DNA from 4 places in the Enterobacter sp. KBR-315C3_2022 genome. Region 1 is predicted to be linked to each of the others. Evidence: predicted binding sites of a transcription regulator. Region 1 holds the regulator's gene; each other region holds the start of a gene.
The links. Region 1 encodes PurR, which represses purine synthesis genes. Its sites were predicted from a motif close to CANGCAAACGTTTGCNTG; they were not measured.

Region 1 (7,385 bases):
ATTGAAAATGAAGCTTAACCACAGGCAAGGTAAGGTTTTGCTGAGGGAGTGCGCGATCGGCAGTGTATTTGATGATTTTTTTTGCACTTGCTTACGAAACAGGAACGTTGATCGAAAAATGCTATTAACTTCTCGGCTTTATATAGATTAGAATCGACGGGTTTTGTAAATCATACGCGGGTATTATAGAAAGCCTGCATTTACCAGGGGACTGCCCAGTGGCGCGGATAAATAAAATCTCGATCACGCTCTGTGCTTTACTGTTTACCACTCTTTCTCTCACGCCAGCGGCGAAGGCCTCTGAACAGGCGCGGCATTCTGCCGTACAAAAAACGCATCTGGCGAAAAGCACTGAACGTAAGAAAAAAACCACCAGCAAGACGGCAAAGAAAAAAACCAGCACGCAAACCAAACATACCGCATCCAGTAAGACCAGCGTCAAATCCTCCAGAACGGCCCACGCAACGAAGCTTAAAGCACAAAAAACCGCCGCTAACCTCGCCACTGAAAAATGTACCGTTCGCAAAGGGCATAAAACCAAATGCTTTAAATCCGCGAAGCTTGCCGACGTGCATAAGGTTCGCATGCAGAAAGCGCAAAAAACGGCGATGAACAAGCTGATGGGGCAAATCGGCAAACCGTACCGCTGGGGGGGAACCTCTCCGCGCACCGGCTTCGACTGCAGCGGTCTGGTCTATTACGCCTACAAAGATTTGGTCAAGTTCCGCATTCCGCGTACGGCAAACGAGATGTACCATCTTCGCGACGCATCTCCGGTAAACCGGGGCGAACTGGAGAATGGCGATCTGGTCTTCTTCCGCACCCAGGGTCGCGGCACGGCCGACCACGTTGGCGTTTACGTCGGCAACGGTAAGTTTATCCAGTCCCCGCGCAGCGGTCAGGACATCCAGATTACCTCGCTCAGCGAAGATTATTGGGTACGCCACTACGTCGGCGCACGCCGCGTGATGACGCCGAAAACAATCCGCTAAACCCTGCCCTGCCGCTCTGGCGGCGGGGTAAGTTCCTCTTTTGCATACCCTTTCAATTTGCTACTCTATCCCTGTTGTCTGTAAGGTTATTGGCAACATCAAAACAATAAGGAGAGTAGCAATGTCGTTCGAATTACCTGCACTACCATATGCAAAAGACGCCTTGGCCCCGCACATTTCCGCGGAGACCCTGGAATACCACTACGGTAAACACCATCAGACCTACGTCACCAACCTCAACAACCTGATCAAAGGCACCGACTTTGAAGGCAAAACGCTGGAAGAGATCGTGCGCAGTTCAGAAGGCGGCATCTTCAATAACGCCGCGCAGGTGTGGAACCACAGCTTCTACTGGCACTGCCTGGCGCCGAACGCGGGCGGAGAGCCAACCGGCGAGCTGGCGAATGCCATCAATGCGTCGTTTGGCAGCTTCGCAGAGTTCAAAGCGAAGTTTACCGATGCCGCAGTGAAAAACTTCGGTTCCGGCTGGACCTGGCTGGTAAAAGAGGCCGATGGCAAGCTGGCTATCGTTTCCACCTCGAACGCTGGTACGCCGCTGACCGGCAGCGCAACGCCGCTGATGACCGTGGACGTGTGGGAGCACGCGTACTATATCGATTACCGTAACGCCCGTCCGAACTACCTGGAGCACTTCTGGGCGCTGGTGAACTGGGAGTTTGTGGCGAAGAACTTCGCCGCGTAAGAGACACGCAGAAGGGTTCGCCCTTCTGCGTTTTTGTTTAGTCTACCGCGCAGGCCGTTTCCGACTGTTTACGACCGGACATCAGCACCAGCAGCAGCCCCAGGGCCGCGACGATCGCGCCCATCACCGGCACAAATCCATATCCCAGCCCGCCTGAAATCACCGCACCACCGGCAGCCGCGCCCAGCGCATTCCCCAGATTAAACGCCCCGATATTCACCGAAGAAGAGAGCCCCGGCGCCTCGTGCGCAACGCGCATCACTCGCATTTGCAGCGGCGGAACGACCGCAAAGGTGGCGGCGCCCCAAACGACCATCGCTACGGCGGCTCCCACCTGGCTTTGCGCGAGCCACGGTATGGCCACCATGATGGCAATCAGCAGGGTCAAAAAGCCCTTCAGGGTTGCGCTAACCGAACGATCGGCGAGCTTGCCGCCGAGATAGTTGCCGATGGAAAAGCCCACGCCAATCAATACCAGCATCGCCGTAACGAACGCTGGCGTCGCGCGGGTGATCTCGTGCAGGACGGGAGCAATATAGGTGTAAAGCGTGAACATGGCGCCCGCGCCCAGCACCGTCGTCAGAAGCGCGGAAAGCACCTGCGGGCGAACCAATACCGACAGCTCTTTGCGCACGTCCGGCCTTTCGCCCGCCCCGCCCTTCGGCAGCGAGAAGAACAGCGCCACCATGGCGATCACGCCCAGTCCGGCCGTGGCCAGGAACGACATCCGCCAGCCAATCGCTTCGCCGAGCCACGTCGCAGCCGGTACGCCGCCAATATTCGCAATCGTCAGCCCCATGAACATGGTGGCGACCGCGCTGGCCTGCTTGTGCTTGGGTACAACGCTTGCGGCAACAACCGAGCCCAGGCCGAAGAACGCGCCGTGGTTGAGGCTCGTGAGAATGCGCGACAGCATCAGCGTGGTGTAATCGGGCGAAATGGCCGAGAGCACGTTGCCGAGGGTGAAGATAGCCATCAGGAAAATCAGCGCGTTGCGGCGTCCGCGATGGGAAAGCAGCAGCGTCATCAGCGGAGCCCCGACCATCACGCCGATCGCATAGGCGCTGATCAGCATCCCCGCCGCCGGGATCGAGACATCTACGCCCCTGGCGATAACGGGTAACAGCCCCATTGGGGAAAATTCAGTGGTGCCGATCCCAAACGCGCCAATGGCGAGGGCCAGCAGGGGGAAATTGATTTTCATGCATTAACTCCGGATGCCGCGACGTACCACGACGCAGAACAAAGAAGCCAAAAGCATGACATCAATCACAAAAAATGAGAAGTTAACAATTTGGCAAAAGATATTTGCCGGAGACGTAACAATCAGGAAGGTTACAGGAGGGAGAAGAATCTCCCCCCGTCAAAATCAGTGCAGTGCAGCCGTCAGCCCACCGGCAACAATCAGCGCCAGAACAATAACGGTGGTCATCAGCGAAAACTTAAGATCGGTACTCATCAATTTTTCTCCTTTTAATCCCCACACGGAAAGTGAGCTTGCTCATTTTTACACAGTTTACGTCAAAAATCTTCCCGGATTTAAAATGATAACCACTTTTGCTCTTCCCCTTTTCCTCAAGATAGGACAAAATTCCACGCTAAATTTATTAGCGTACCGGCCATTGACCCCCTCCTGACGTCCTGTGTCGTTTTCCCGGCGTGTCGCAATTCAAAATTGCGTAATAAGGGTGAGAGAAGGCAAACGTTTACCTCCCCATTTTTCAGGGCATTAGGATAGGGTCTGGAGTGACATTTAATGGCAACAATTAAAGACGTAGCAAAACGCGCAAACGTTTCCACTACAACCGTATCACATGTTATTAACAAAACCCGCTTCGTGGCGGAAGAGACGCGCAACGCCGTCTGGGCTGCAATCAAAGAACTGCACTACTCACCGAGTGCGGTTGCGCGCAGCCTGAAGGTTAATCACACCAAGTCTATCGGCCTGCTGGCGACCAGCAGCGAAGCGGCCTACTTTGCCGAAATTATTGAAGCCGTTGAGAAAAACTGCTTCCAGAAAGGCTATACCCTGATTCTGGGCAACGCGTGGAACAACATTGAAAAGCAGCGCGCCTATCTGTCGATGATGGCGCAAAAGCGTGTCGATGGCCTGCTGGTCATGTGCTCTGAATACCCTGAGTCCGTTCTCTCCATGCTGGAGGAGTATCGCCACATTCCGATGGTGGTTATGGACTGGGGCGAGGCGCGCGCCGATTTCACCGACTCGGTCATCGATAACGCTTTTGAAGGCGGCTACATGGCCGGCCGCTATTTGATCGAGCGCGGACACCGCGATATCGGCGTCATCCCTGGCCCGCTGGAGCGCAACACCGGCGCGGGTCGTCTGGCCGGGTTCATGAAGGCGATGGAAGAGGCGCTGATCAGCGTGCCGGAAAACTGGATTGTTCAGGGCGACTTTGAGCCGGAGTCCGGCTACCGCGCGATGCAGCAGATCGTGTCGCAGCAGCACCGCCCTACCGCCGTCTTCTGCGGCGGCGACATCATGGCGATGGGCGCGCTCTGTGCGGCAGACGAGCTCGGCCTTCGCGTGCCTCAGGATATTTCGGTGATCGGGTATGACAACGTGCGCAACGCGCGCTTTTTCACCCCGGCGCTGACGACCATTCACCAGCCGAAAGATTCGCTGGGCGAAACGGCCTTCAACATGCTGATGGACAGGATTGTCAGCAAGCGCGAAGAGTCGCAGTCCATTGAGGTTCACCCTCGCCTGATTGAGCGTCGCTCCGTTGCGGACGGTCCTTTCCGCGACTACCGCCGTTAATCCTCTCCGGGGCCAGCTACGCTGGCTCCCGTAGCCACTCCCTGTTCAGCGTTTCGCTATCTCCCAGATACTCCAGCAGCCAGGCCATTGCGGGCGACACGTCATTTTGCTGCCAGGTCAGGCAGCAGGCCGCGTCCGGGAACGGATTTTCCAGCGTCAGGGCAACCCATTCACCGGCATCAATACGCGGACGCGCAAAGTGGACGGGCACCATACCTACGCACAGCCCCGCGCTCAGGCAGGTTGCTGAAGAGTCCCAGTCGGGCGCCACCACGCGCCGCTGGTTGTCCAGCAGCCAGGTGATACGCTTGGGCAGCGACCGCGACGTATCTTCCAGCACCAGCGACGGACAGTTGCGCAACGCGTCATCGCTCAGCGGTCCTTCCATCGCCGCCAGCGGATGATGGCGCGCAACAACGCAGGTCCAGCTCAGCATGCCCATGTCCCGAAAAGCGTAGCGCCCGCCCACGGGGATCGCCTGGGTCGCGCCGATAGCCATCTCTACCCTGCCGTCCGCCAGCGCGTCCCACACGCCGTTGAACACCTCCTGCGACACCCGCAGCTCGACGTCCGAGAAGTGACGGTAGAAATCAACGATCATCTGCCGCGTGCGCTCCGGCCGGACGATATTATCGACGGCGATGGAGAGATGCCCGCGCCAGCCGTTGGCAATCTGCTGGCACTGCTCGCGGGTGATCTGCATTTTTTTGATAACAGAACGTCCTTCTTTCAAAAACCATGCCCCGGCCGGGGTTAATATCACATCGCGATGGCGCCGTTCAAACAGCGGAACGGCGAGCCATTCCTCCAGCTGCCGCACGGTATAGCTTACCGCCGAGGGAACGCGGTGCAGCTCCTGCGCGGCACCGCTGAAGCTGCCGTTGCGCGCAACGGCATCGACCACTTCAAGAGAATAATCTGACCACATTTTCTGCCTGCAAAATTTTTGAATGCAACCGCCAAATATTAGCGTTTCACAAGCCGCTTTGCACTCCCTACACTCTGCGCCAATATATCCCTGCCTCCTTGAGGAGAAAAACGAGTGCAACCCAGGAAAGGATTTTTAGTCTGGCTCGGCGGCCTGAGCGTGCTGGGCTTTTTAGCGACCGACATGTATTTGCCCGCCTTTGCCGCCATGCAGGAAGATTTGCAAACCCCTGCCGCCGCCATCAGCGCGAGCCTGAGCCTGTTTCTTGCCGGCTTTGCCTTCGCACAGCTGCTGTGGGGGCCGCTCTCCGATCGCTTTGGCCGCAAGCCGGTTCTGCTGCTGGGGCTGGCCATTTTTGCCGTCGGCTGTCTGGGCATGCTGTGGGTACGCGATGCCACCTGGCTGCTGGTGCTGCGCTTTATTCAGGCGGTGGGCGTATGCGCCGCGGCGGTCACCTGGCAGGCGCTGGTGACCGATTACTACCCGGCGTCGCGCACCAACCGAATTTTTGCCACCATCATGCCGCTGGTTGGCCTTTCTCCGGCCCTTGCCCCGCTGCTGGGCAGCTGGATCCTCGCGCATTTTGACTGGCAGGCGATTTTTGCCACGCTGTTTGCGATTACCCTGGTCCTGATGCTGCCCGCGTTCGCGCTCAAGCCCGCGCATAAAAAAGTGGAGCATGCTGACGCGAAGCCGATCACCTTCATCTCGTTGCTTAAGACCAGGGCCTACCGCGGCAACGTCCTGATTTACGCCGCCTGCTCCGCCAGCTTCTTCGCGTGGCTAACCGGCTCGCCGTTTATTCTGCACGATATGGGCTACAGCCCGGCAGCGATCGGCCTGAGCTATGTCCCGCAGACCATCGCTTTCCTGGTCGGCGGCTACGGCTGTCGCGCCGCGCTGCAAAAGTGGGAAGGCCAGCAGATGCTGCCGTGGCTGCTGGTGCTGTACGCGCTTAGCGTCGTTGGGACCTGGGCGGTAGGCTTTATTCCGGGCGCGGGACTGGCAGAAATTTTGATCCCGTTCTGCGTGATGGCGGTTGCTAACGGCGCTATTTACCCTATCGTGGTGGCTCAGGCCTTACGGCCTTTCCCTCACGCAACGGGTCGCGCTGCCGCATTGCAAAACACCCTTCAGCTCGGCCTGTGCTTCCTGGCAAGCCTTGTGGTCTCAGCGCTGATCGCCACGCCGCTGATGACGACCACCAGCGTGATGCTGGCAACGGTTCTCCTGGCTGCCCTTGGCTACCGGATGCAATCTTCTGCGCAAGCCGCTGAGGAAAGCCGCAGCGAAGCCGATCGCTCGCATGCCTAATCGCGGCTGATATTATGTTACGTTTCAGTGATTAGGTTGCTAAGAATTTTATATTGAATCAGCCATTTTTGAGGCCTATACTAAATTTGGTTCAATAAATACGATAAATATTAAGCGTTAACGGGAGCCGGAGTGCTCCCGTTTTACCATGGAAGGCTTTTCGGCAAGGGTTATCTCCCTTCCTCTGTTCTACGTCGGATACTAGCCTCGCGGGATTATCCGTGAGATTTCTCACAAACCATAAAAAGCGTCTACGCTGTTTGAAGGTTCTGATCACAGCAAGGTGATGGAGAAGCTATGAGTTCATCGTGTATAGAAGAAGTCAGCGTTCCGGACGACAACTGGTCCCGGATCGTCAGTGAACTGTTGGGTCGAGCCGGCATCACGATTAACGGACCGTCTCCTGCGGATCCGCAGGTTAAACATCCCGATTTTTTTAAACGCGTGCTGCAGGAAGGTTCCCTCGGCCTGGGCGAAAGCTATATGGACGGCTGGTGGGAGTGCGAGCGTCTGGACATGTTCTTCACCAGCGTGCTGCGCGCGGGGCTGGAGAAACAGCTTCCCCGCCATCTAAAAGACACGCTGCGCATCGCCTCCGCGCGCCTGTTCAACCTGCAAAGCAAAAAGCGCGCGTGGATCGTCGGTAAAGAGCATTACGACCTCGGC
Region 2 (7,385 bases), on a different contig from region 1:
GATGGTCACGAGGAAGGTTTTCTCCGCAACCGCAGGCAGGTGCAGCACGCGGTTGACCGCGTCGGCAACGGTAATGCCCTGACGGTCCAGCGCCTTGCCCGCCGCCTGACGGGTTTGCACGTCGCGGGTCATTTTCGGCGTTTTGCCGAGCAGAACGTCCAGCGGCAGGTCGATCGGCTGGTTGTCGAAATGGGTGTCGCTTAAGGAAAGGTGCTGTTCTTCGGTCGCTTCGCCGATGACGGCGTACGGCGCGCGCTCGCGGCGGCACAGCTCGTCAAACAGCGGCAGCTGGTCGGCGGCAACCGCCAGCACGTAGCGCTCCTGGGATTCGTTACACCAGATTTCCAGCGGGCTCATGCCCGGCTCATCGCTCAGGATGTCGCGCAGGTTGAAGCGGCCGCCGCGGCCGCCGTCGCTGACCAGCTCCGGCATGGCGTTGGAGAGACCGCCCGCGCCCACGTCGTGGATAAAGAGGATCGGGTTGGCGTCGCCGAGCTGCCAGCAGCGGTCGATCACTTCCTGACAGCGGCGCTCCATTTCCGGGTTGTCGCGCTGCACGGAGGCAAAATCAAGATCCGCATCAGACTGGCCGGAGGCCATAGAGGATGCCGCGCCGCCGCCCAGGCCGATGTTCATCGCCGGGCCGCCCAGCACGATCAGCTTTGCGCCGACGACGATCTCGCCCTTCTGCACGTGATCGGCGCGAATGTTGCCGATCCCGCCCGCCAGCATGATCGGCTTGTGGTAGCCGCGCAGCTCTTCGCCGTTGTGGCTGTCCACTCTCTCTTCGTAGGTGCGGAAGTAGCCGTTCAGCGCCGGACGACCAAATTCGTTGTTAAACGCCGCGCCGCCCAGCGGGCCGTCGGTCATGATATCCAGCGCGGTCACGATGCGCTCCGGCTTGCCGAAATCCTCTTCCCACGGCTGTTCGAAGCCCGGGATGCGCAGGTTAGAGACGGAGAAGCCCACCAGGCCCGCTTTCGGTTTTGCGCCGCGCCCGGTGGCGCCTTCGTCACGAATTTCACCGCCGGAACCGGTCGCCGCGCCCGGCCACGGGGAGATTGCCGTCGGGTGGTTGTGGGTTTCCACCTTCATCAGGATGTGCGCAGGCTCCTGATGGAAGTCGTAGCGGCCGGTGGCGTGGTCGGCAAAGTAGCGCCCAACCTCGGAGCCTTCCATTACCGCGGCGTTGTCCTTATAGGCAGACAGCACGTGGTCGGGGGTTTGCTCCATGGTATTTTTGATCATTTTGAACAGCGATTTAGGCTGCTTCTCACCGTCGATGACCCAGTCGGCGTTGAAAATCTTATGGCGGCAGTGCTCGGAGTTGGCCTGCGCGAACATGTAGAGCTCGATGTCGTTCGGGTTGCGGTTCAGCTTAACGAACGCGTCCTGCAGGTAGTCGATTTCGTCGTCTGCCAGCGCCAGGCCGAGACGCAGGTTGGCGTCAATCAGCGCCTGGCGGCCCTGCCCGAGCAGGTCCACGCTTTGCACCGGCGCGGGCTGGTGATGGGAGAACAGCTGCTGCGCGTCCTCAAGAGAGGTAAACACGCTCTCCATCATGCGGTCGTGCAGCTCGGCGGCTACCGCCTGCCACTGCGCGTCGGTCAGGGTGGATGCTTCCACGTAGTACGCCACGCCGCGCTCAAGGCGGTTAACCTGGCTCAGGCCGCAGTTGTGTGCGATATCGGTCGCTTTGGAAGACCAGGGGGAGATGGTGCCAGGACGCGGCGTTGCAAGGATCAGTTTACCGGTTGGCGCGTGGCTGCTCAGGCTAGGGCCGTATTTGAGCAGGCGCTCCAGCTGTACGCGCTCCTCTGCATTCAGGGGGGCATTCAGGTCAGCAAAATGGACATACTCAGCGTATATAGTGCTTACCGGAAGGTCGGCTGCCTGAAAACGTGCCAGCAGTTTGTTGATACGGAAGGCAGACAGTGCAGGCGAACCACGCAGAATTTCCATCATAAGTCTCTCGTCTTCGAAGCGCCGGGGCGCTTACAGTGTGCGCAAGGGGGGAAAACGGGCGTCATTATAGAGAATCCTGAGCGCCGACGAAACCGTTTGCGTCGAAATAAAATCCGCGCAGAGGTTTAACAATAGATGTGACCTCTCTCTCTAATTTGTTGCCAAGTGGCGCAAGTTTACGCAAAATGCCGCTCATTCAATGGCAAACCTTATGATTAACATGGCTACAGCGCACTGAGGCAATTGACGTCGCAGAGAATTAACTAATTGAAAAAATTAAAGATTAATTATCTGCTCATCGGCATTGTAACGTTGCTGCTGGCAGTGGCCCTCTGGCCTTCTATCCCCTGGTTCGGTAAACCCGAAAACCGTATCGCCGCCATTCAGGAGCGGGGGGTGCTTCGCGTCAGTACCCTCTCCTCTCCGCTCATTTACAGCGATATCAACGGCAAAACGATTGGCCTCGACTATGAGCTGGCCCAGCAGTTCGCTGACTACCTCGGCGTTAAGCTCGACATTACCGTTCGCCAGAATATCAATCAGCTGTTTGACGATCTTGACCACAACAACGCAGACGTGCTCGCCGCGGGGCTGGTCTATAACTCCGAGCGCAGCAAGAATTACCAGCCGGGCCCGACCTATTATTCCGTCTCCCAGCAGCTGGTGTATCGCGTTGGCAACCTGCGCCCGCGCTCGCTGGAAGGGCTTACGGAGCAGCAACTGACGATCGCGCCTGGGCACGTGGTGATTGAAGATCTGCGCAGCCTCAAGGAAAAGAAATACCCTGACCTCAGCTGGAAGGTTGATCCGAAGCTCGGCACCAACGAGCTGCTGGAGCAGGTGAAAGATAAAAAGCTGGCCTACACGATTGCCGATTCGGTGGCGATCAGCCTTTTCCAGCGCGTTCATCCGGAAATTGCCGTGGCGCTGGACGTGACCGATGAGCAGCCGGTGACCTGGTTTAGCCAGCTGGATGACGATCAAACCCTTTCCGCCGCCATGCTGGATTTCTTCAACACCATTAATGAAGACGGCACGCTGGCGCGGCTGGAAGAGAAGTACCTCGGCCACGGGGATGACTTTGATTACGTTGATACCCGCAGCTTCCTGCGCGCGGTGGACAGCGTGCTGCCGGACCTGCAGCCGCTGTTCGAGAAGTACGCCGAGAAAATTGACTGGCGGCTGCTGGCGGCGATTTCCTACCAGGAGTCGCACTGGGATACCCAGGCCACCTCCCCGACCGGCGTGCGCGGGTTAATGATGCTGACCAAGAATACCGCGCAAAGCCTCGGTGTCGTTGACAGGACCGATGCGGAACAGAGCATCAGCGGCGGCGCGCAGTATTTGCAGGATATGATGACGAAGGTGCCGGAAACGGTGCCGGAAGAGGAGCGGATCTGGTTCGCCCTGGCGGCCTATAACATGGGCTACGCGCACATGCTGGACGCGCGCGCGCTGACGACAAAAACCAAAGGCAATCCCGACAGCTGGTCAGACGTTAAGCAGCGCCTGCCGCTGCTGAGCCAAAAGCCGTGGTACAACAAGCTGACGTACGGCTACGCGCGCGGGCATGAAGCCTACGCCTACGTTGAGAATATCCGAAAGTATCAGATAAGCCTGGTGGGCTATCTGCTGGAGAAGGAAAAAGAGGCGACCGAGGCGCAGCAGATCGCGCAGAGCTATCCGGTGGTCTCGCCGGACGAAGTTAATCGTCCTTCAGCTTCAATTCTGCCTTTTGTTGCTTTTTCTGCTGCCGACGCATACGGAAGAAATCACTTAATAGCCCCGAACACTCTGGTGCAAGCACCCCGCCGATAGTCTCCACCTGGTGGTTCATTCCCGGATGGCCGAGCACGTCCATCAGCGAGCCTGCCGCGCCGGTTTTTTCATCCCGCGCCCCGAAGACCAGCGTACCGATGCGGCTGTGTACCATCGCGCCGGAGCACATGACGCACGGCTCAAGCGTGACGTACAGCGTGGTTTCAAGCAGGCGATAGTTTTGCAGCACCAGGCCGCCCTGGCGTAGCGCCATGATTTCGGCGTGCGCAGTAGGATCGTGGCGGCCAATCGGGCGGTTCCACCCTTCGCCAATCACCTGGTTGTGATGAACCAGCACCGCGCCGACGGGCACTTCACCCTCGTCCCAGGCGCGCTGAGCCAGCGCAAGCGCGTGGCGCATCCAGTATTCATGATCGTGTTCAGTGGTGGACAAGGGCAGATACTCCAGTTCAAAGCGGGCGGCATTATACACACCCGTTCTGGATAAGACTATTCGAGTTGCTGAAGATCGCCCTGCGGCGTGACGCGCCAGCGGTGCTGGCAAAAGTTGAGCAGCGGGTTGTCCTGCTTGCTGTCGCTGTAGCCGCTGTAAAGGTTCAGAGGCGCGCCGATGCGCTTCTCAAGCTGGACCACTTTCTCATGGCCCAGACAGCGCAGGGTGAGCACCCAGCCGCCGTAGGCGCGGGAGATCTGGGTGGCGATGATGTTTACGCGCGGCAGCCAGGGCGTATCAAAATAGACCCGATCCACCAGCGGCTGCGGCGAGCCGGTAATCAGCCAGATGTCCGCATCGTTCGCGTTGAGGTAGTCCGTAAGCCGCTGCTGAACCACGGGAAACGCGGTCACGTGGCCGCGAAACCACTGGACAAAATCGTGTTCAAGCTCCTTGAGCCGGGCTTCGCTGTGGCCAAAGGTGCAGCCCCACAGCAGCAGGCTCATGGGCCAGCGCGCGGCGCGGCCCAGGATCAGCAGCCCCGCGCCGATAAAGGGTAAGAGAGGCAAAACGAGCAGCGCGTTGAGCGGCTGGCGACGAAGCAGGTAGCGTATGAACGTGCCAAACATATCCTGCTGATGCAGCGTACCGTCCAGGTCAAAAAAGACAACGCGACGCTCGTAATTATTCAAACCTTACTCCTCTGGATCGTTGAACCCTATTAGCCAGGTAAAAAAGAACCCGGCGATAACCGCAGCCAGATAGCCTAGCAGATAGAGCGCAACTTTTCCGGTGACGATGGTTAATGCCAGCGGTAAACCGGAGATGCCAAAGGTGATTACGGTCGCCACCTTCCAGTAGCTGATCAGCGCCCCGCCCACCGCGCCGCCGAGACAGGCCGCCAGAAACGGTTTCCCCAACGGCAGCGTCACGCCGAAAATGAGCGGCTCGCCAATTCCGAGTAATCCGACCGGCAGCGCGCCCTTGATCACCTTTTTCAGCCGCGCGTTGCGGGTTTTCATCAGCACCGCTATCGCCGCGCCCACCTGCCCTACGCCCGCCATCGACAGAATGGGCAGCAGCGCGTTGTAGCCGTGAGCCTGTACCAGCTCGACGTGAATGGGCACCAGCCCCTGATGCAGGCCGGTCAGCACCAGCGGCAGGAAGGTGCCTGAGAGCACGGCGCCAACCAGCAGGCCGCCGCGATCGATAGCTAAAGACGCGCCGTGGGCGATCGCCTCAGAAATCCAGCCGCCGAGCGGCTGCAGCGCCACAATCGCCACGCTGCCGGTTATCAGCGTCGTCAGCAGCGGATTGAGGATCAGCTCAATCGAGCCGGGCAGCACGGCGCGCAGCTTTATCTCAATCCAGCACATCAGAATGACCACCAGCAGCACCGCAATGACGCCGCCCCGGCCCGGCTGAAGCGCTTCGCCGAACAGCGTGATCTGCGCGAGCTGCGGGCTGGAAAGAATACCGGCCATCACGCCGCCCATCGCCAGCGAACCGCCGAACACCTTCGCGGCGTTAACCCCCACCAGAATGTTCATAATGGCGAACACGGCGCTGCCGAAAATGCCCAGAATACCGAGCAGGTTAGGATACTGGGTGGCGAAATCGCCGACGATATCCGGGCGCTTGAGGATATTGATAATCCCGGTTATCAGGCCTGAGGCGATAAACGCCGGAATAAGCGGGATAAAGACGTTTGCCAGCTGGCGCAGCGCGTCGCTCATCGGCGCTTTGTATTTCGCCTTTGCCTGGGCCTTGACGCGGTCGGCGTCGTCAACGGAGGCCGTCGCTTCACCGCCGGTCATCAGCGCCCGCATAGCGTCGACGACCTGCGCCGCCTTGCCAGGCCCCACAATCAGCTGGTGCTGCTGGCCCTGCTTGACGTATCCGCTCACGCCGGGAAGCTTTTTCAGGCGAGCCAGATCGAGACGGTCGTCGTCATGCACCTCAACGCGCACGCGCGTCATGCAGTTTTCCAGACGCTGAATATTCTTTTCTCCACCGATCCCCTGTAGGATGTCGCTGGCGAGCGCTGCTGTCTTGTCCATAAACGCCTCTGTTAGTTTTCTAACGCTGCTCTTAAGAATCCATCATGTGCAGCAAGTTTGGCCCGCGCGGCCTCTGCGTCCAGCCCGCTTAAAATCATCAGAATCGCCGGTTTTACGTCGTTATCGGTGAGTTTAAGAGTCGATTCAGCCTCTTCACGGCTTGCGCCCGTGGCCTCGACCACCATGCGGCAGGCGCGGTCCACCAGCTTGATGTTGGTGGCCTGCATATCCACCATCAGGTTCTGGTAGACCTTGCCGAACTTCACCATCGCGCCGGTGGAGATCATGTTGAGCACCAGCTTTTGCGCGGTTCCGGACTTGAGGCGCGTGGAGCCGGTCAGCGCTTCCGGCCCGACAACCGGGGAGATAGCAATCGCGGCCACCTGCGCAATGGGCGAGCCCGGATTGCACGAAATTGCCACCGTGGTGCAGCCGGTTTGGTTGGCGTACTCCAGCCCGCCGATGACGTACGGCGTGCGCCCGGAGGCGGCCAGCCCTACGACCAGATCTTCCGCCTTCAGGTCCAGCGCCTTCAGATCGTCTTCGCCGAGCTGCCTGTTGTCTTCTGCGCCTTCAACCGCTTTCAGCAGCGCGCCGGGACCGCCGGCAATGAGCCCCACCACCAGCCCGTGCGGCACGCCAAACGTTGGCGGGCACTCGGAGGCATCCAGCACGCCGAGACGTCCGCTGGTGCCCGCGCCCATGTAAATGATGCGCCCGCCCGCTTTCAGCGCTTTTGCCGCGGCATCGACAGCCTTCGCCACCTCAGGTAATGTCTCTTTTACTGCCTGCGCTACCAGCGTATCCTGTTGATTAAAACGGTTTACCAGTTCCAGCGTGGAGAGCGCATCTAGATCCATGGTTTGTGGATTACGCGTTTCGGAAACAAGGGAGCCTAGATTCATCTTTTTTACCTCGAGAATTTTTAATTCATAATAATCGCACTATAATGGAATATAAAATTCATTCAGGCGAGCAAAATCCGTATTTGCGCAGGCAATCACATTTTCGCCAGGAGACCGTATGAACTGTTTAATTCGCATTCGCCAGCGTTATCCGGGTTTTGCCCAAAGCGACAAAAAGCTGGCGGACTTTCTGCTTTCGCAGCCCGATCGCGCGCGTCATCTCAGCTCACAGCAGCTGGCGAG
Region 3 (7,385 bases), on a different contig from region 1:
CCCGACCGGCACGTAGCCGTGGATAGCCAGCGTCATCGACAGCGGCCCGGCGGTGGTGTCGCCGCCGATCAGCTGCATATCGTAGTAGTTAAGCTGGTCAAACAGCGCATCGCTGAAGGCCTCCAGCCAGGCTTCATCGACGTTCGGCAGGGTCAGCGCCAGCGTCAGCCACGCGGGATCGGCGCCCATTGCCGCCAGATCGCTTACGTTAACCGCGAGCGCTTTGTAAGCCAGATCGGCAGGATCGATATCGGGTAAGAAATGACGACCGCACACCAGCGTGTCGGTGCTGATAGCCAGCGTCTGCTTTTCGGGAATATTGAGAAGTGCACAGTCATCGCCGATGCCGGTTTCAACGTCGAGACGAGAGGTTCTGACACGGTCAAAATAACGGGCAATCAGGGAAAATTCGCCGCATGCCATACGTTATGCCTCAGCAAATTAAATAAAAAAACCGGAGCCGCATCGCCGGTCAGGCAATGCGAAGCTCCGGCTTGCGGATCACTTTTTGCGGGGACGGATCGCGGGTGCGGCTTTATCCAGCACGCCGTTGACGAACTTGTGGCTGTCTTCAGCGCCGAAGGTTTTCGCCAGCTCAATCGCTTCGTTGATGGCCACTTTGTACGGCACATCGTCACGCTTGGACAGCTCAAACAGGGCGATACGCAGCACCGCTTTTTCTACCTGGCCCAGCTCATCGAGCAGGCGGGACAGATAAGGCTTCATCAGACCATCGAGATACGCGCTATTAGTCGCCACTCCCGACAGCAGTTCACGGAAGTACAGAACGTCAACGTCTTTAACGTCCTGTTCTGACAGGAACTGGTACTCAACATCAGCGATGTCGTTTTGGGACAACTGCCAGGAGTAAAGTGCCTGGACGGCACATTCACGGGCGCGGCGACGAGCAGCAGGTTTCACGGAATTCCCCTTACAAAAAAATCAGGCCTTAATGGCTTTCAATACATTGATCATTTCAAGCGCGGTCAGTGCAGCTTCTGCACCTTTGTTACCGGCTTTGGTGCCAGCACGTTCGATGGCTTGTTCAATACTTTCGGTGGTCAGCACGCCAAACGCGACAGGAATTTCAGCATCCTGCGCAACGTGTGCCAGACCGTTGCTTGCACCGCCCGCAACGTATTCGAAGTGCGCAGTGCCGCCACGAATAACCGTACCCAGCGCAATCACCGCGTCATACTTACCGGTTTTCGCCAGCGCGCCCGCTGCCAGAGGCAGTTCGTAAGCACCTGGAACCCAAACAACGGTAATGTTGTCATCTTTAACCTGGCCGATACGTTTCAGGGCGTCAATGGCACCTTCCAGCAGGCTGTCGTTGATGAAGTTGTTGAAACGCGCAATGGTGATGGCGACGCGAGCGTCCGGGGTAGCTACAGCAGCTTCAATAATGTTCATACTCTTCCTTTACGGGTTCATTTGGCCCCGCAGGGGGGCGGATTTTATCATAATACTTTGCACACTGCTTCCCTATTTGGGGAGCAATTACGCTGTCGTTAAATGGAGGCAGACATCCGGACCCACCGGACGAATCTCGCTGAATTTAAGCTGCGGCGCGTCGGCCAGGTTTTCAAGGCCCGGCAGTACGAACAGGCCGCGCGCATCGCTGCCTAAAAGCTTAGGCGCGACGTAGACCAGCAGTTCATCCACCAGCCCGGCCTGCAGTAATGCGCCCGCCAGCGTCGGGCCCGCTTCGACCCAAATGCTGTTAACCTGCTGCTTGCCGAGGAGCATCATCAGCACCACCAAATCGAGATGACCGTTGTGCTCCGGCACCATAACGGTGCGCACGCCTTCCGGCCATTCGCGCGGATCCTCTTTCGTACGGGCAATCCAGGTTTCCCCCGGCTGCTGAACGATGCGGTGCTCGGGCGTGATGCGGTTCTGGCTGTCAATGATGATGCGCAGCGGCTGGCGCAGGTTTTCCTGCGGATAGAGCGCCTGGGTATCTGCATTCAGTTCGTCCCAGCGCACCGTCATGGCCGGATCGTCAGCTAAAACCGTTTCACTGCTGGTGAGGATAGCATGGCTTTGCGCGCGCAGACGTTGCACATCGCGCCTTGACTGCGGCGAGGTGATCCACTGGCTCTCGCCGCTCGCCATCGCCGTGCGGCCATCAAGCGACGCGCCGAGCTTGAGCTGAATGTACGGGAATCCGGTGCGCATGCGCTTCAGGAAGCCTTTATTCACCGCTTCGGCATCGTTCATCATCAGGCCGTGGCTGACGTCGATCCCCGCCTGCTGCAGGCGATACAGGCCGCGGCCCGCCACCTGCGGATTAGGATCCTGCATCGAAGCCACCACCCGCGCGACGCCCGCCGCAATCAGCGCATCGCAGCACGGCGGCGTGCGGCCGTGATGGCTGCAAGGCTCAAGCGTCACGTAGGCCGTCGCCCCGCGCGCCTTCTCACCCGCCATACGTAAGGCGTGAACCTCCGCGTGAGGCTCGCCCGCGCGATAGTGGAAACCTTCACCGACGATTTCGCCGTCCTTAACGATGACGCACCCGACGTTCGGATTGGGATGGGTAGTAAAACGACCGCGCTGCGCCAGCTTCAGCGCACGCGCCATGTATATCTCATCCTGCATGCGCTTAATCCTGTAGGCGGGCGATCTCTTCGCCGAACTCTTTGATGTCTTCAAAGCTGCGGTAAACGGAAGCAAAACGGATGTAGGCGACTTTATCGAGCTTTTTCAGCTGTTCCATCACCAGGTTGCCGATCATTTTGCTCGGCACCTCGCGCTCGCCCAGCCCACGAAGGTAGGAGCGAATGTGGTTCAGGGCCATTTCCACGTCATCCGCGCTGACGGGGCGTTTTTCCAGGGCCTTGAGCATCCCGCTGCGCAGCTTCTCTTCGTTAAACGGCTCGCGCACGTCGTTGCTTTTCACCACGCGCGGCATCACCAGCTCTGCGACTTCGAAGGTCGTAAAACGCTCGTTGCACACCAGACACTGCCGACGACGGCGTACGGATGATCCTTCGCCCACAAGGCGAGAATCAATAACTTTGGTATCCACGGCGGAGCAAAATGGGCAATGCATACGGTATCCCTGGTATCTGGTTAACTTTTTTCTATTTTACCCTGATCTGGGCTGACAACAAAGGAAGAGCTTTTTGAGACAAAGGATCTATACCTGACGGCGTCATACTGCCTACCATTAGGCATATCCGTTACCCTAAGGAAATAAACGCAATGACAAGACGTTATTTACGCATTTTGCTGGTGGGAAGCCTCTTCAGCCTTAGCGCCTGCGCGCAGCAAACGGAAGTCCGCGAGATGAAACAAAGCGTGAATACGCTCAACTCGGCGATGGACAAGCTAAACAAAGAAACCGTGAAGATAACCCAACAGAACGCGCTGAATGCAAAATCCAGCAGCGGCGTTTATCTTCTGCCTGGCGCTAACACGCCTGCCCGCCTGAACAGCCAGATTGGTACGCTCAAAATGTCGCTGGTGAACGTGGCGGCAAACGCTGACGGCACGCGCGCAACCCTGCGGATTCAGGGCGAGTCTAACGACCCGCTTCCGGCATTTAGCGCAACCGTGGAGTGGGGGCAGATTCAGGGCACAACCGGAAGCTATCAGGAAGTGAACGTCAAGAATCAGCTGATTTCCGCTCCGGCCAGCGTGCTGGCCCCGAGCGACGTTGATATCCCGCTTCAGCTGAGCGGCCTGACGCCGGAACAGCTGGGCTTTATCCGCATCCACGATATCCAGCCAGCCGCGCAATAATCCCCCTCTTTTAGCGGAGTAGATTGTTACTCCGCTAACATTTTACATCCCGCAAATATTGGCAACATAAATGATTGCCGTTACAATCCCCGCCGTTTAAAGTACGCAAACGTGAACGCAATCGATTACGTATGTGAGAGAACTGTGAAACAACACGTATTTTTGTGAGCAGGGATTCCTATAATAGGCTCCGCAGAAACACGAAATATTTAGAAACGCAATTCGCGCATTTTTCACTCCCGGAAGGGAATTTCAATCAGTGGCATGATTATGAAAAAAACATTACTCGCAGCCGGTGCAGCGCTGGCACTTTCCGCCTCTTTCACCGTTAACGCGGCAGAAAACGACAAACCACAGTACCTCTCCGACTGGTGGCACCAGAGCGTTAACGTGGTAGGCAGCTACCACACCCGTTTCGGACCGCAGATCCGCAACGATACCTATCTGGAATATGAAGCGTTCGCTAAAAAAGACTGGTTTGATTTCTATGGCTACATGGATGCACCGGTCTTCTTCGGCGGTAACACCGACGCAAAAGGTATCTGGAACCACGGTTCTCCGCTGTTCATGGAAATCGAGCCGCGCTTCTCCATCGATAAGCTGACCGGCGCGGACCTGAGCTTCGGTCCGTTCAAAGAGTGGTATTTCGCGAACAACTACATCTACGACATGGGCCGCAACGCGTCCGGTCGTCAGAGCACCTGGTACATGGGTCTGGGTACGGACATCGACACTGGCCTGCCAATGAGCCTGTCCATGAACGTCTATGCCAAGTACCAGTGGCAGAACTACGGTGCAGAAAACCAGAACGAGTGGGACGGCTACCGTTTCAAGGTGAAATACTTCGTGCCAATTACCCAGCTGTGGGGCGGCAACCTGAGCTACATCGGCTTCACCAACTTTGACTGGGGTTCAGACCTGGGCGATAAGAGCGGCTACGCTGAGAACGGCATTAAGCAGCGCACCAACGACTCCATTGCGTCCAGCCACATCCTGGCGCTGAACTACGATCACTGGCACTACTCCGTGGTCGCGCGTTACTGGCACAACGGTGGCCAGTGGAACGACGACGCGGATCTGAGCTGGATGAATGAAAACGTCCGTTCTACCGGTTGGGGTGGTTACCTGGTCGTAGGTTACAACTTCTAATCTGTTAATCTATGCGGAATTAGCCCGGTGGCGCAGCGCTTACCGGGCCTACTATCCGTAATTGTGCGGGCTGATGCCCTCACCTTACCCTCTCCCACGGGAGAGGGCGCGAAGACAAAAAAAATCCCGGTCAACAGACCGGGATTTTTTTATGCGAAAGACGCTGTCTTACGGCAGAATTGACGGCTGATCCGCCCCTTCCTTCTCGACCTTCTGCTGGAGCAGGTGCTCGCGCTTCATGCCAAGCTTCAGTGCCAGTGCGGACGCTACGTAGATAGACGACGCCGTACCGATAGACACACCGATCAGCATGGTCAGCGAGAAGCCTTCCAGCACCGGACCACCGAAGAGATACAGCATCAGGATCACCATCAAGGTGGTACCGGATGTGATCAACGTACGGTGCAGCGTCTGGGTCAGTGAAACGTTGAAGATTTCGTACGGCGTACCGCGACGGATCTTACGGAAATTTTCACGGATACGGTCAGATACCACGATGCTGTCGTTCAGGGAGTAACCGATAACGGACATCAGGGATGCCACGATCGTCAGGTCAATCTCGATGTGGAACAACGACAGTACGCCCATGGTGATCACCACGTCGTGCGCCAGCGCGATAACCACGCCTGCCGCCAGTCGCCACTCGAAGCGGAAACCAACGTAAATCAGGATGGAGATCAGCGCCACCATCAGCGCCATCGCACCGGTTTGCGCCAGGTCCGCGCCCACGCTTGGGCCAACGAACTCAATACGCTTCACCGTCGCGTTCTGGCTGGTCGTTTCGTTAATCACGTGAACGACCTTGCTGCCCAGCTCCTGGCTGCCGTTGGCATCGTGTACCGGAGGCATACGCACCATGATGTCGCGGCTGCTGCCGAAGTTCTGCAGCAGCGGCTCTTCAAAGCCCGCTTTCTGCAGCGACTCGCGCATCTGGTCCATATCGACCGGTTTTTCCAGGGTGATTTCAATCACCGTACCACCGGTGAAGTCGAGACCCCAGTTAAAGCCCTTCACGCCCATAATGGCGATGGACAGAATCAGCAGAAAACCTGAAATGCCGAAGGCCCAGTAGTCCCAGCGCATAAAGTCCCAGACTTTACGGCCGTGGTTCAATTGTTCAACAGTATATTCCTGTGCCACAACGCACTCCTCAGATAGACAGCTTTTTGACGCGCTTGCCGCCGTACAGCAGGTTCACGATGGCACGGGTGCCGACAATAGCGGTAAACATCGACGTTGCGACACCGATACCGGTTGTAATCGCAAAGCCTTTGATAGCGCCAGTACCCACTGCATACAGGATAAGAACCTTAATCAGTGTTGTTACGTTCGCATCGAAGATGGAGCTGAACGCGCCTTTATAGCCTTCTTCAATCGCCTGCTGAACAGAACGACCGTTGCTCAACTCTTCTTTGATACGCTCGTTTATCAGTACGTTGGCGTCGACCGCCACCGCAAGGGTTAAAACGATACCCGCAATACCTGGCATGGTCAGCGTGGCTCCCGGCAGCAGGGACATGATGCCGATGATCAGCACCAGGTTCGCCACCAGCGCGGACGTCGCAATCAGGCCGAACTTCTTATAGAAGAGGATCATGAACAGAATGGAGACCACCAGACCGGCCAGACACGCTTCCAGACCCTGCTTGATGTTCTGCATACCCAGGGTTGGGCCGATGGTGCGCTCTTCAACGATCTGAATCGGCGCAATCAGCGCACCGGCACGCAGCAGCAGAGAGAGCTGACGCGCTTCGTTCGGGTTGTTGATACCGGTGATGCGGAAGCTGTTACCCAGACGAGACTGGATGTTGGCGATATTAATCACCTCTTCCTCTTTCACCAGAACGGCGCGGCCGTTGGCATCTTTCTTACCGCTGTCTTTGTACTCCACGAACAGGGTCGCCATCGGCTTACCGATGTTGTCCTTGGTGAAGTTAGACATGATGTTACCACCCGCGCTATCCAGCGAGATGTTAACCTGCGGCTGGTTGTATTCGTCCTGGCTTGAAGTGGAGTCGGTGATGTGGTCACCGGTCAGGATCACGCGCTTGTACAGCACAACCGGCTGACCTTCGCGGGTCTGTTTCACTTCGGAATCGCCCGGAACGCGGCCGGAAGCGGCTGCGGACTGATCGACGTTAGAGTTCACCAGGCGGAATTCCAGGGTTGCAGTCGCGCCCAGAATCTCTTTCGCACGCGCAGTGTCCTGAATACCCGGCAGTTCAACCACGATACGGTCAGCACCCTGACGCTGTACCAGCGGCTCGGCTACGCCCAGCTGGTTTACGCGGTTACGCAGAATGTTGATGTTCTGCTGAACGGCGTATTCACGCGCTTCGCTCAGACGCGCATCGGTCATCACCGCGCGCAGCTGGTTGCTGCCCTGAGAGGTGATCACCAGATCGCGGTGGCGCTGAGACAGGTAAGTAACGGCCTGATCGCGCGCCGCGCTGTCGCGGAACGTGATGCTCAAACCGTAGTTATCT
Region 4 (7,385 bases), on a different contig from region 1:
GCGCTTACCACGACCTACGGGACCGTAGGCCCGTGCAAGCGAAGCGCCGCCGGGCAATTCAAACAGACTACTCTTCCGCCGCATGACCCTGCGGGGGTAACTTCACGCCGTCCAGCCATGCTGCGCCGTCGCGCATCTCAAGACGCCCGTCGACAAACCAGCTTACTACCAGCGGATAAATGGCGTGTTCCTGCGCCTGCACGCGTTCAGTTACGTCATCTTCGCTGTCGCCGTCAAAGACCGGGACCTTGGCCTGCAGGATCACCGGCCCGCCGTCCAGCTCGTCGGTGACGAAATGCACGGAGGTGCCGTGCTCTTCGTCGCCGTTTTCCAGCACCTGACGGTGGGTGTGCAGGCCAGGATATTTCGGCAGCAGAGAAGGGTGGACGTTAAGCAGGCGTCCGGCATAGTGCGCCACAAAGGCCGGGCTGAGGATGCGCATGTAGCCCGCCAGCACCACGACGTCGGGCGCGTAGGCGTCAATCTCCTGCACCAGCTCGCGGTCGAACGCTTCGCGACCGGCGAACTGGCTGGCCTCCAGCGCGTGGGCGGGAATGTTCGCTTCCCGCGCCCGCTCAAGGCCGAACGCGTCGGCCTTGTTGCTGAACACTGCCCGAATGGTGCCATTGATTTTCTTCTGCCTGCAGGCGTCTATGATGGCCTGCAGGTTGCTTCCGTTACCGGAAATGAGCACCACGATGTTTTTCATTCAATGACCACACGCTGTTCGGAATCGGAGGCTTTAATCGTACCGATTTTCCACGCGTTTTCACCTTTCTCGTTCAGCAGCTTAACTGCGTTTTCCGCTTCGCTCGCCGGCAGGGCGATAAGCATGCCCACGCCGCAGTTAAAGGTGCGATACATTTCGTGGTCGCTCACGTTACCGGCCGTTTGCAGCCAGTTAAAGACGGACGGCCACTGCCAGGAGGATTCGTCGATAACGGCCTGCGTGTTGTCCGGCAGCACGCGCGGAATGTTTTCCCAGAAGCCGCCGCCGGTCAGGTGGGCAATGGCGTGCACGTCCACATTCTCGATAAGCTCAAGAATGTTTTTCACGTAGATGCGGGTTGGGGCCAGCAGGTGGTCGGCCAGCGGTTTGCCGTCGAGCTCGGTGGTCTGCGGGTCGCAGCCGCTGACCTCGAGGATTTTACGCACCAGGGAGTAGCCGTTAGAGTGCGGTCCGCTGGACGCCAGGGCAACCAGCACGTCGCCGTCAGCCACTTTGCTGCCGTCAATGATTTCTGATTTTTCTACTACGCCGACGCAGAAGCCCGCGACGTCATAATCTTCGCCGTGATACATACCCGGCATTTCCGCGGTTTCACCCCCGACCAGCGCACAGCCAGATTGCAGACAGCCTTCGGCGATGCCGTTGATCACGCTGGCTGCGGTATCCACGTCCAGCTTGCCGGTCGCGTAGTAGTCGAGGAAGAACAGCGGCTCCGCGCCCTGCACCACCAGGTCATTGACGCACATCGCCACCAGGTCGATGCCGATGGTGTCGTGACGCTTAAGATCCATCGCCAGGCGCAGCTTGGTGCCCACGCCGTCCGTACCCGAGACCAGCACAGGTTCACGATATTTTTGCGGCAGCGCGCACAGTGCGCCGAATCCACCCAGGCCGCCCATCACTTCCGGGCGACGGGTTTTTTTCACCACACCTTTGATTCGGTCAACCAGCGCATTACCTGCGTCAATATCAACACCGGCATCTTTGTAGCTGAGAGAAGTTTTGTTGGTCACGGCTTAAGTCCCCACGCGATTGCATAGCTTGTAAGAAAAATCGGCGCAATTCTAACAGTCCAGGCAAACGTTTGCGAGCCTATTATCGGAAGGCGTTATTTTTTTTCTACACGCCTTGTTACCGCTGCCAAAGTTGACTCCGTTCACGGAAATGAAACCGGTTTCGGTTTTCTGCTTGCAACCCGTTACCCCTTTGAACATCATCGTTCTGAAACCGGTTTCTGTAACTGTTTTTGCAGAAAATAACGCAGAATGAGGGAATGAGAATGTCAGGATTCAAAGCAGGTTTTCTGTGGGGCGGCGCCGTTGCCGCACATCAGCTTGAAGGCGGCTGGAAAGAGGGCGGCAAGGGCGTCAGCGTTGCCGACGTAATGACGGCGGGGGCGCACGGCGTGCCGCGCGAAATTACGGCGGGCGTGCTGGAGGGGAAAAATTACCCTAACCACGAAGCCATCGACTTCTACCACCGCTATAAGGAAGACATCCAGCTTTTTGCCGAGATGGGATTCAAATGCTTCCGCACCTCCATCGCCTGGACGCGCATCTTCCCGAAAGGGGATGAGCAGGAGCCAAACGAAGCGGGCCTGCAATTCTACGACGATCTGTTCGACGAGTGCCTGAAGCACGGCATTGAGCCGGTCATTACCCTGTCGCACTTCGAAATGCCTTTCCATCTGGTCACCGAATACGGCGGCTGGCGCAACCGCAAGCTGATCGACTTCTTCGTTCGCTTCGCAAAAGTGGTGTTCCAGCGCTACCAGCACAAGGTGAAGTACTGGATGACCTTCAATGAGATCAACAACCAGGCCAACTTCCACGAGGACTTCGCGCCGTTTACCAACTCCGGGCTGAAGTACGCGCCGGGTGAAGACCGCGAGCCGGTGATGTTCCAGGCGGCGCACTACGAGCTGGTCGCCAGCGCGCTGGCCGTGAAGGCAGGGCGCGAGATTAATCCGTCGCTGCAGATTGGCTGCATGATTGCCATGTGCCCTATCTACCCGCTGACCTGCGCGCCGGACGATATGATGATGGCGATGAACGCCATGCACCGTCGCTACTGGTTCACCGACGTGCACGTGCGCGGCGCGTATCCGCAGCACCTGCTCAACTACTTTGAACGCCGCGGCTTTGCGCTGGATATTACTGAAGAAGACAAAGCCGCGCTGAAGCAGGGCTGCGTGGATTACATCGGCTTTAGCTACTACATGTCCTTTACGACCAAGGCGACGGCGGACAACCCGCAGCTGGACTACGACGAGAGCAAAAGCCTGGTCTCCAACCCGTACGTGCAGAAGTCCGACTGGGGTTGGCAGATTGACCCGGTTGGCCTGCGCTACTCCCTGAACTGGTTCTGGGATCACTACCAGCTGCCGCTGTTCATCGTTGAAAACGGCTTTGGCGCGATTGACGTGCAGGAGAGCGACGGCACGGTGAACGACCAGTACCGCATCGATTATCTTGCCGCGCACATCAGCGAGATGAAAAAAGCGGTGGTGGAAGACGGCGTGGACCTGATGGGCTATACCCCGTGGGGCTGTATCGACCTCGTATCTGCCGGCACCGGCGAAATGAAAAAGCGCTACGGCTTTATCTTTGTCGATAAGGACAACGAGGGCAACGGCACGCTGAACCGCAGCAAGAAGAAGTCGTTTGACTGGTATAAGCAGGTGATTGCGAGCAACGGCGATAACCTGTAATTGTCGGGTGGCGCTAACGCTTACCCGACCTACAATACACGTAGGCCCGCGTAAACGCAGCGCCACCGGGCAGAACCCCACACTAAAGCCGGAGCTCAGCCTCCGGCTTTTTTGTCTTTGCTTGATCCCTGTCAAGCAACATGGGTATGGCCTAATCCGAAAAAAGCGGTATAATCCGGCGATTTTTTTGCGGATGCCACCTCAGAGGAGAAAGAGAATGAAGATTGTGGAAGTGAAACACCCACTCGTTAAACACAAGTTGGGCCTGATGCGTGAGCATGACATCAGCACGAAGCGTTTTCGCGAACTGGCTTCTGAAGTGGGCAGCCTGCTGACCTACGAAGCAACCTCCGATCTGGAAACCGAAAAAGTGACCATCGAAGGCTGGAACGGCCCGGTACAGGTTGAGCAAATCAAGGGTAAGAAAATCACCGTTGTGCCCATCCTGCGTGCGGGTCTGGGCATGATGGAAGGCGTGCTGGAGCACGTGCCGAGCGCGCGCATCAGCGTCGTTGGTATCTACCGCAACGAAGAAACGCTGGAGCCGGTCCCGTACTTCCAGAAGCTGGTGTCTAACATCGACGAGCGTATGGCGCTGGTCGTTGACCCTATGCTGGCAACCGGTGGCTCGATGATTGCCACCATCGACCTGCTGAAAAACGCAGGCTGCAGCAGCATCAAGGTGCTGGTACTGGTCGCGGCGCCTGAAGGCATCGCGGCGCTGGAAAAAGCGCACCCGGACGTAGAGCTGTATACCGCCTCCGTCGACGAGGGGCTTAACGAGCACGGGTACATTATCCCGGGGCTTGGCGATGCCGGCGATAAGATTTTTGGTACTAAATAATCGAATAACGATAAAAAAGCCGACTTTGATAGTCGGCTTTTTTTTGAATAAAACACCAACAACAATACTCAGAGGAAAACGCTATGACGCGCCGTGCTATCGGGGTGAGTGAAAGACCGCCGCTTTTACAGACGATCCCGCTTAGTTTGCAGCACCTGTTCGCCATGTTTGGCGCAACCGTGCTGGTGCCAATCCTGTTTCACATCAACCCGGCCACCGTGCTGCTGTTCAACGGTATCGGGACGCTGCTTTACCTCTTCATCTGTAAAGGCAAAATCCCTGCCTATCTGGGCTCCAGCTTTGCGTTTATTTCGCCGGTTTTACTGCTGCTGCCGCTGGGTTATGAGGTGGCGCTGGGCGGCTTTATTATGTGCGGCGTGCTCTTCTGCCTGGTGTCGTTCATCGTGAAGAAAGCCGGTACCGGCTGGCTGGACGTGATGTTCCCGCCTGCGGCGATGGGCGCAATCGTTGCCGTCATCGGTCTGGAGCTGGCGGGCGTGGCGGCAAACATGGCGGGCCTGCTGCCCGCAGACGGTCAGTCGCCGGATTCCAAAACCATTATTATCTCCATGGTGACGCTGGGCGTGACGGTGTTCGGCTCCGTGCTGTTCCGCGGTTTTATGGCGATTATCCCGATTCTGATCGGCGTGCTGGCGGGCTATGCGCTCTCCTTTGCGATGGGCGTCGTTGATACCACGCCGATTGCCGAGGCGCACTGGTTCGCGCTGCCAACCTTCTACACGCCGCGCTTCGAGTGGTTTGCTATTTTCACCATTCTGCCCGCGGCGCTGGTGGTGATTGCCGAGCACGTCGGGCACCTGGTGGTGACGGCGAATATCGTGAAGCGCGATCTGATTCGCGATCCGGGCCTGCACCGCTCCATGTTCGCTAACGGCATCTCGACGGTTATCTCCGGCTTCTTTGGCTCTACGCCCAACACCACGTACGGCGAAAACATCGGCGTGATGGCGATTACCCGCGTATACAGCACCTGGGTGATCGGCGGGGCGGCAATCATCGCCATTCTGCTCTCCTGCGTGGGCAAGCTGGCCGCCGCGATTCAGATCATCCCGGTTCCGGTGATGGGCGGCGTGTCCCTGCTGCTGTACGGGGTGATTGGCGCATCCGGTATCCGCGTGCTGATCGAATCTAAAGTGGATTACAGCAAGGCGCAGAACCTGATCCTGACGTCCGTTATCCTGATCATCGGCGTGAGCGGTGCGAAGGTCCACATCGGTGCGGCGGAGCTGAAGGGCATGGCGCTGGCGACCATCGTCGGCGTGTGCCTGAGCCTGATTTTCAAGCTGATCTCGGTGATCCGCCCGGAAGAGGTGGTACTGGACGCTGACGAAAGCGAAAAAGCACCGCATTGATCGAAATATCGGGCGAGGGATCGCCCGGTTCTCTCCTTGCGGGTTCCGTGTTAAACTCGTTGCCGATTTTTAGTCAGATCTGGTTGAGGTATTTCTGAACGGACCGGCACAGCTCTCTCTGCCACTTTATCTCCCTGACGATGAGACTTTTTCAAGTTTCTGGCCGGGCGATAACCCCTCTTTACTGGCTGCACTGCAAAACGTGCTGCGCCAGGATCACAGCGGATACATCTATATCTGGTCACGCGAGGGCGCGGGGCGCAGCCACCTGCTGCATGCCGCCTGCGCGGAGCTTTCCGCCCGCGGTGACGCGGTGGGCTATGTACCGCTGGACAAGCGCACCTGGTTCGTACCGGAAGTGCTCGAGGGAATGGAACATCTCTCGCTGGTCTGCATCGACAATATTGAGTGCGTGGCGGGGGATGAGCCGTGGGAAATGGCGATCTTCAACCTCTACAACCGCATTCTGGAGTCGGGCAAAACCCGGCTGCTGATCACCGGCGATCGTCCGCCGCGCCAGCTTAATCTTGGCCTGCCGGATCTGGCCTCGCGTCTGGACTGGGGGCAAATCTACAAGCTACAGCCGCTCTCCGACGAAGATAAGCTTCAGGCGCTGCAGCTGCGCGCAAAGCAGCGCGGGTTTGAGCTCCCCGAGGACGTGGGGCGCTTCCTGCTGAAGCGCCTGGACAGGGAAATGCGCACGCTGTTTGATACGCTCGATCAGCTCGATCGCGCCTCAATAACCGCCCAGCGCAAGCTGACCATTCCGTTTGTGAAAGATATTCTTAAGCTTTGAGTTTTTTTGCCGGGTGGCGGCTGCGCCTTACCCGGCCTACGAAAACCCATCACGCCTTGTAGGCCCGGTAAGCGCAGCGCCACCGGGCTTAAAAATCTCCCATCAGATGCTCAACCAAAAGTGGAATCGGCCGTCCCGACGCCACGCTTCTGCCGCCTTCTCGCCACAGCGCCGTGCCGCTGATGTCCAGATGCGCCCACGGGATCGTCGGCGGGCAGAAATGGTGCAGCAGCCAGGCCGCCGAGGCGCTGATCGCCGCGTTATTGGTCGGCGTATTGCACAGATCGGCAATCGCGCTCTCGGTCTGCTTTTTCAGCCTCGCATCCAGCGGCAGGGACCACACCTCGTCTCCGCTCCGTTTTCCTGCAAGCGTTAGCGCCTGACGCAGCGGCTCGTCCTGGGTCATCAGGCCGCTCAGCTCATATCCCAGCGCTTTTACCACCGCGCCCGTTAATGTCGCCAAATCAATAATATAGCGCGCCTGCGGATGGCGCTGGCTGGCCCAGGCGATGGCGTCGGCCAGCACCAGCCGCCCTTCGGCATCGGTATTATTGATTTCAACGGTCAGGCCGTTGCAGGCGCGCGCCACCGTGCCCGGCTGCATAGCGTCCGGCCCGATGGCGTTTTCCGCCAGCGCCAGCACGCCCATCATGCGCACCGGCAGGCCGAGCGAGGCGACGGTGAGCATCAATCCCAGCACGTTGGCCGCACCGCACATGTCGTACTTCATGGTGTACATGCCCGCGCCTTCTTTCAGCCACAGGCCGCCGGTATCGAAGGTGATGCCTTTGCCCACGTAGCAGCGCGCCGGACCGTTGGCCGCGCCTTCGTAATGTATCGCCAGCAGGCGCGGCGGGCAGGTTGCCCCTTTCCCCACGGCGTGCAGCAGCCCAAGGCCTTCATCAACGATCTGTTTTTCATCCAGCACCTCG

Region 2: the regulator PurR is predicted to act here: its motif matches at 2,051-2,068, upstream of purL (phosphoribosylformylglycinamidine synthase).
Region 3: the regulator PurR is predicted to act here: its motif matches at 3,865-3,882, upstream of AB8804_RS06345 (nucleoside-specific channel-forming protein Tsx).
Region 4: the regulator PurR is predicted to act here: its motif matches at 1,804-1,821, upstream of purM (phosphoribosylformylglycinamidine cyclo-ligase).

The regions. Positions count from the first base shown of each region.
Region 1 covers NZ_JBGKEB010000012.1:6,006-13,390, reverse strand. The annotation lists gene AB8804_RS13895 (C40 family peptidase) at 219-992, shown strand; gene sodB (superoxide dismutase [Fe]) at 1,114-1,695, shown strand; gene AB8804_RS13885 (MFS transporter) at 1,733-2,899, opposite strand; gene AB8804_RS13880 (YnhF family membrane protein) at 3,065-3,154, opposite strand; gene purR (HTH-type transcriptional repressor PurR) at 3,452-4,477, shown strand; gene punR (DNA-binding transcriptional activator PunR) at 4,494-5,405, opposite strand; gene punC (purine nucleoside transporter PunC) at 5,520-6,719, shown strand; gene cfa (cyclopropane fatty acyl phospholipid synthase) at 7,017-7,385, shown strand, end outside.
Region 2 covers NZ_JBGKEB010000002.1:24,820-32,204, reverse strand. The annotation lists gene purL (phosphoribosylformylglycinamidine synthase) at 1-1,965, opposite strand, end outside; gene mltF (membrane-bound lytic murein transglycosylase MltF) at 2,233-3,783, shown strand; gene tadA (tRNA adenosine(34) deaminase TadA) at 3,671-4,177, opposite strand; gene yfhb (phosphatidylglycerophosphatase C) at 4,234-4,869, opposite strand; gene AB8804_RS02940 (PTS transporter subunit EIIC) at 4,873-6,237, opposite strand; gene murQ (N-acetylmuramic acid 6-phosphate etherase) at 6,249-7,142, opposite strand; gene AB8804_RS02930 (MurR/RpiR family transcriptional regulator) at 7,261-7,385, shown strand, end outside.
Region 3 covers NZ_JBGKEB010000004.1:89,148-96,532, reverse strand. The annotation lists gene thiL (thiamine-phosphate kinase) at 1-423, opposite strand, end outside; gene nusB (transcription antitermination factor NusB) at 502-921, opposite strand; gene ribE (6,7-dimethyl-8-ribityllumazine synthase) at 943-1,413, opposite strand; gene ribD (bifunctional diaminohydroxyphosphoribosylaminopyrimidine deaminase/5-amino-6-(5-phosphoribosylamino)uracil reductase RibD) at 1,501-2,604, opposite strand; gene nrdR (transcriptional regulator NrdR) at 2,609-3,058, opposite strand; gene AB8804_RS06350 (DUF3251 domain-containing protein) at 3,211-3,750, shown strand; gene AB8804_RS06345 (nucleoside-specific channel-forming protein Tsx) at 4,021-4,899, shown strand; gene secF (protein translocase subunit SecF) at 5,068-6,039, opposite strand; gene secD (protein translocase subunit SecD) at 6,050-7,385, opposite strand, start outside.
Region 4 covers NZ_JBGKEB010000002.1:98,227-105,611, forward strand. The annotation lists gene purN (phosphoribosylglycinamide formyltransferase) at 68-709, opposite strand; gene purM (phosphoribosylformylglycinamidine cyclo-ligase) at 706-1,743, opposite strand; gene AB8804_RS03250 (6-phospho-beta-glucosidase) at 2,010-3,440, shown strand; gene upp (uracil phosphoribosyltransferase) at 3,658-4,284, shown strand; gene uraA (uracil permease) at 4,368-5,657, shown strand; gene AB8804_RS03265 (DnaA inactivator Hda) at 5,752-6,453, shown strand; gene AB8804_RS03270 (M17 family metallopeptidase) at 6,542-7,385, opposite strand, start outside.